2 regions of the Brevibacillus sp. IT-7CA2 genome follow, and region 2 is predicted to be linked to the other one. Evidence: riboswitches for the same ligand, from Rfam matches in the RefSeq annotation. Region 2 holds a riboswitch; the other holds the start of a gene.
What was found. Region 2 has a riboswitch for cyclic di-GMP ahead of ACM6JA_RS24775 (aldehyde dehydrogenase family protein). Riboswitches for the same ligand answer to the same signal wherever they lie in the genome.

Region 1 (3,156 bases), on a different contig from region 2:
GCAACGTTACGAGAAGATTCCAAAATATGCCCGAAGATTTCGCGAACCTCTTCGACCAGTTGAATACCTTGCTGTGCGTTTTGGTTGCCCGCGGTCATGACCTCTACCGCATGATGCGTATCCTGCTGGATTTCCCCGATCAGCATCGCAATTTTGGATGCGGATTCTTCGGATTGGTTCGCCAGTTTTTTCACCTCTCCGGCAACGACAGCAAACCCACGTCCATGCTCGCCGGCACGTGCTGCCTCAATCGAAGCGTTCAAGGCAAGCAAATTGATTTGCGAGGTCAACTGACTGATCGTATCGAGAATGCCTTCGATTTCTTTGGAACGATTGTTGAGCTGCTCGATGGCTACTGTCGCCTTCGATGTTCCCTCGCCAATGCTTCCCATCTGGCGAACTGCCTGCTCTACCACAGCAGTTCCTTGTTCTGCCTGCTCTGTTGCTATCTGGGCAGCCTCTGAAACATGTGCAGACGTCTCCGCGATTTTCACGATGCCTGCTGCCATGTCATTCATAGACAATGCAACATCCTGCGAGCTGGTGGCCTGCGCCTCTGCTCCCTCAGAAATCTGTGCAATAGACAAGCCGATTTGGTTGATGTTTTCCGTCGCTTGTTTAATGCCTTCGGATACTTCCTGACTAAACCGCTGTACTTGATCAGACGACAGAGTTACGTCTTCGATCAAATTTTTCAAGTGCGATACCGTCTGGTTAAAGTCACGTGACAGAACTGCAATCTCATCTTTTCCATCAACCGTTACGGTCTCTTTCAGGTTCCCCTGCGCCACTACATTTACTGCGTGATTCAGACGCTCAATTGGTTTCACCATGCGTACAGCCAAGAAATAAACGAGGACAACCCCAATCACCAATACGATGAGGGAAATAACCATCAATCGGGCTGACAGTTGATCGACAGGTGCATGCAGCTCCGCTACGGGTGCAGTGATGTATACGCCCCAGTTCAAACTGGTAGGAGAATAGGAAGCAAATCGCTCTGTATTCTCGTATTTATATTGGGCGATTCCATGATTCCCTTGCCTGATATCTTCAAAAGCAGTCTGAAGCTCAAGAATACCCATGTCGAGAATCGATTCCTTCAGAATGTACTCGCTATTCGGATGATAAATAAATGTTCCTGTTTTGCTTACTAAAAAGGCGTAACCAAATTGGCCAAATTTCTCTTCGGACACCTTTTTTTGGATTTCATTGATAGGAATAGTAGAACCGATATAACCGTATTGACGATTGTCCTTCATCAATGGAACGACAAGGGTCACGATGTTATTCCCTGTCCGCTTCGAAATGACTGGCTCGGAGACAACAACCTTCCCTTCCCCTTTACTAGCTTCCTTAATATGCGGACGATCCGAGATGTCGGTCACTTCTCCCATGAAATTGATCACTTTCTTACCGCTTAAGTCATGCGAAAAGAAGAACGTCTCAAACTCGGGGTTTTTCTTTTGGGCTTCTTGAATGAGTTTCAGGTCGTATTCGACATTTTGATCAGCCGACATCAACCCTCCGATCGTACTTACAATCTCAATTTTTTCTTGAAAGAAACCATCGATACGAATCGAGAGATTGCTAGCTGACAACTCAGCTTCTTTGTCCAGACTGTCTGCTAAAAGATTGGAAGCACTCCAATAGCTTGCACCGCAAACCGTACCCAAACTAATAACCAACAGCAGGCACAAAACGATAATTAGCTTATTCTTCAAACTATTTTTCATACCGAATCACTTCTCCCTTCTCTTTTTTCAACAAAAAAAAGACTGCCCACCGACAGTCCGTCATGACTACGGTATGGCAACCCGGCTGTCCTAGCTGCGAAAGTCATTTGACTTCCGACCTTAGACCCGTGGCTTTGCGTCCCTGCCTTTCAGCAGGTTTGCCTTTGTCATTCTTTGTTGTTTTTTCAATTAAAGTCCACATTTTTTCAATCTCACCTTTCATTTCCCATAACTTTCCGCCAATAAACCTCAAAATGGAAAAAAAGCTGACAACCTTTTACAGTTGTCAGCTTTTTGTCAAACTTTTTTGATTAGCTTAATCCGATCACTTGCCCATCCTCGTCTACATATAACGATTCCGCAGCTGGCTTTTTCGGGAGGCCTGGCATCGTAACCAAGCTACCGGTCAGTGCGACGATAAAACCAGCTCCTGCTGATATGCGCACTTCACTCACTTGGATCGTGAAGTCAACAGGTGCCCCCAACAGATCAGCGCGATCAGTAAAGGAGTACGGTGTTTTCGCCATGCACACAGGCAGATGGGACATGCCCATTTCTTCTACCTTTTGCATCGTTTTCAATGCAAGCGGCGAAAAGACAACCCCTGATCCACGGTATACTTCTTTCACGACTGTCTCAATCTTGTCTTTAATGCTGAGGTCTTCCTCATACAAGAATCGGAAGGACGAAGGCTGCCCTGCTGCACGAGTCACTTTTTCAGCCAACTCGACACCGCCTGCTCCTCCTTCTGCCCACACTTTGGACAGCGCCGCTTCGGCTCCGGCCGCTTGGCACAGCGCAATTACGGCATCGACCTCTGCCTGGGTATCCGTCGCAAAATGATTGATAGCCACCACTGCTGGCACACCGAACTTCTGCAGGTTTTCCAGATGGCGCTTGACGTTTTCGAAGCCTTTTTCCAGAGCAGACAAGTTCTCCACTGCGAGGTCAGGTACTTTTACCCCGCCGTTGTATTTCAACGAACGAACCGTAATGACCACGACAGCAGCCGATGGAGTCAGACCTGCTTTTCTACACTTGATGTCAAAGAACTTCTCCGCTCCCAGATCCGCACCAAAGCCCGCCTCTGTTACGACGTAATCCGCCAGCTTCAAGGCCATCTTGGTTCCGATCACGCTGCTGCACCCATGCGCGATATTGGCAAAAGGTCCACCGTGAATAATGACCGGAGTTCCCTCGATTGTCTGTACGAGATTGGGCTTGATCGCTTCCTTCAAGAGAACGCACATCGCATCGACCGCGTTGATTTCTTCTGCCCGTACTGGCTGATCATCGAAATCGTAGCCAATAATGATATGGTTCAACCGCTCGCGCAAGTCTGCTAGATTCTCACTCAAACATAAAATCGCCATGATTTCCGACGCGGTCGTAATCATGAAGCCATCCTCACGCGTCATTC
Region 2 (3,156 bases):
GTCAAAACGATCGGCTCGACAACGTTGCCTTTTACTTCCCCTTTCAGTGCAGGAACGGCCCCTTCGCGTATCGCCTCATCGATCGTTGCCATCAGGTTGGTGACTTGCCGTTGATTGATCAACGGACCGATTACTGTGTCAGGATCATTTGGGTCGCCAACCTTGAGTCCAGATACTTTTTCCACATACAGATCGAGGAATTTATCGTATACATCTTGGTGAACCAGAACCCGGTTAGCCGACATGCAAATCTGACCTTGGTGGGTAAAGCGGCTGAATACCGCTGCATTGACGGCATACTGGAGATCCGCATCCTCCAAAACAATCAGTGCACTATTGCCGCCCAGCTCCAAAATCGCCTTTTTGAAATGCTTCGCTGCCACTTGCGCAATATGGCTTCCTACTTGGCTAGAGCCTGTAAACGAAAGGATGCGCGGAATCGGGTGGGAGACAAAACCATCGCCAATTTCAGCAATATCCGTCACAACGACGTTGATCAAGCCTTTTGGCAAACCTACTTCTTCAAAAATTTTCGCGATGAGAGTACCACCCGTGATTGGCGTGTGCTCATGCGGTTTGAGGACGACGCCGTTGCCCGCGCCAAGAGCTGGCGCTACGGACTTCATCGACAGATAGAACGGGAAGTTGAACGGACTGATGACACCAACAACTCCTGCGGGAATCCGATACAATCGATTTTCTTTTCCGTCTACGGGAGAAGGAAGAATTTTTCCTTCCATGCGTACCGGGAACGTAGCCGCCTCGCGAATAATATCCTTCACAAGCCCGATCTCAAAAAATGCCTTCAGTCGGGTTCCACCCAATTCACGAATGATGATCTGAATGATTTCTTCTTCATTCTCTTCGATATAGTGAACAGCACGCTCCAACATTCGGGATTTGGTATAGGCATTCACTTCATCCCACTCTTTTTTCGCGTCGGCTGCCGCTTTGTAAGCCGCGTCGATATCCTCCAAATTTGCCATTTTGAATTCTGCGATGACTTCCCCGTTGTAAGGGTTGATATCTTGCAATGTCTTCGCGCCAAGTCCGTCGCGCCACTCCCCATTGATGTACTGCTTGTCCAGTGTTTGAAGGATTGACATGCTTTAACCTCTCCCTTTTGTAAAGTAAATAGGCCCCCTTCGCATGAAAGGAGCCGTAAAACTAAAACAGCAAAATACACTGCTAGTCGGCAACCCGGCTGCCATCGTAACGTGTACATTAGGCCCGTGGCTTTGCGTCCCCAATTTTCAGTGGGTTTGCCCATTCATAGCGAATGCTGATATGATTTTGTCGAAAAAAGGAAAGTTATGGAGAATCTTACTTTGATTATAGTACTCTATTCCTAATAGTCAAACAGAAATATGTAAAATTTTAGTGAACCAAATTGAACAAATACCAAAAAATCCGCATCTCTTGGGATACGGACTCCTGGTTCTTCTTCCTTATGATCACAATATCTTTTTGACATCCTTTACGCTCGTCGCGAGCATTTGCTCTACCGCGTTGGCGTCCCTCACATGCTTGGTCAAGCCTTCATTCAGCTCTTCCAGCAAGCCCTTCGCATCACTTACCTGTTGGGACACATCGTCAGCAAATCGCTTTTGGTGCGCGATGATTTCCATCACACCTGACACTTCGACGTTCAGTGCCTGGAAAGCGTTCACGATCTGATCCGTCTTCTCCGCAGCATCCTTGCTGGTAGAAAGTCCGTTTTTGATCGCACTGCTGCTTTTTTCACTGTTGGACAACGCTTCTTTTGTTTCTTCCTGAATCTTGCCGATCAATTCTGCAATCGTCTTGGTCGAGTTCGCTGTCATCTCGGCCAGCTTGCGTACTTCATCTGCTACTACAGCAAAGCCTCGGCCCTGTTCACCCGCACGTGCCGCTTCTATCGCTGCATTCAAAGCGAGAAGGTTGGTCTGATTGGCAATGTCACTGATCACCTTGACGATGCTCGTAATTTCCGAAGAGCGCTCTTCCAAGCGGCTCATGGACTTGGACGTATGGACCGATTCTTTGTCGAGCAGGCTCATGACTTCCACAACGTCCGTCATCGCCTTCTTACCTTCATCTGCACGCGCTACCGATTGTTTACAGATGTCCGTCAAGCGCTCTCCTCGATCCGACAGTTGGCTCGCAGATTCATCATCCCGCTCGTTAATGACCTGGATATTATCTACGACACGCTTCATCCTCGTCACCAATCGCACCGTTTGCTCTGATTCGGCGTTCATCGCTTGGTTCGAAGTGAGAATCGCACCCATCTGTTCGTAAATACCGCGAAGCTCATGTTTCCAAGCGTCTTGGTGGCCTGCCATTGTGGTTGTGGGAGTTGCCACTGTCGTCGCTGCTGTCTCTTTTTCTGCTAGGCCTTTGTCTTTTTTCCAAAACATCCGCTTCTCTCTCCTTTGTACCCATCAATTGTCACCTCGGCGGCTATATACGCGGGACTCGATTATTCCCGGATGTTGTTTCGCCAAGCTCAGCAAGTTTTCCAAGAAATAATAGTGACCCTCCAAGAGCTCCACGTCTTTACGCTCAAAATGCTTCGCCTGCAAATACTGCTGCATTTCCAAAGCATAGCGCTCCAGTTTATCGTGAAAATCGTTGGCACGAAGCATTTGCTCCACTTCTGGATATTCTGTTTTCAGGCGACTGAGCTCGCTGTATACACGCCCACCCTCCAGAATCATCTGGTAGGCCGTACGCTCAAGCGTAGCTGTCGTAGCTGCCTCCTGCTCCTCACGCTCCTCACGCAAAGCTGCCAAGTACGTGATAAAATGGTAGACAGTTAAAAACAATGGTCCTAAAAATAGAATGATCCCTGCTTTGTACACATGCTGATTGGACAAATTGCTGATGAGCAGGAACAAGTGAAACAAGATCGCACCCAACCATACATAGATGATGATTTGGTGATTGATCTTCCCTGCCTTTTGGTGGCGAGAAAAGGCAAAGGTAAGTCCGAGCAGATAAAAGGCAAGTAACGTAAAGCTGGCAGAAAACAAAGCCATCTCCATATCGATTAGCCAATCTGCGTCGGCGGGTATTTCGATAAAGAATTCAAAAGCGAGCACCAGCAGTGAGAACAGCAACCCCATGATCCAAAACCGGCTTACTTCCGAGTCATTCCTCCGCCGGGAGCGGTAG

Region 1: it holds a riboswitch for cyclic di-GMP, as region 2 does, so the genes downstream of both, ACM6JA_RS30640 (methyl-accepting chemotaxis protein) here and ACM6JA_RS24775 (aldehyde dehydrogenase family protein) in region 2, are expected to answer to the same signal.

The regions. Positions count from the first base shown of each region.
Region 1 is NZ_CATKQT010000055.1:143,102-146,257, reverse strand. Features, by position in the region: gene ACM6JA_RS30640 (methyl-accepting chemotaxis protein) at 1-1,736, opposite strand, end outside; cyclic di-GMP riboswitch class I at 1,809-1,909, opposite strand; gene ACM6JA_RS30635 (formate--tetrahydrofolate ligase) at 2,048-3,156, opposite strand, start outside.
Region 2 is NZ_CATKQT010000051.1:263,791-266,946, forward strand. Features, by position in the region: gene ACM6JA_RS24775 (aldehyde dehydrogenase family protein) at 1-1,106, opposite strand, end outside; cyclic di-GMP riboswitch class I at 1,192-1,277, opposite strand; gene ACM6JA_RS24780 (methyl-accepting chemotaxis protein) at 1,455-2,399, opposite strand; gene ACM6JA_RS24785 (hypothetical protein) at 2,424-3,156, opposite strand, start outside.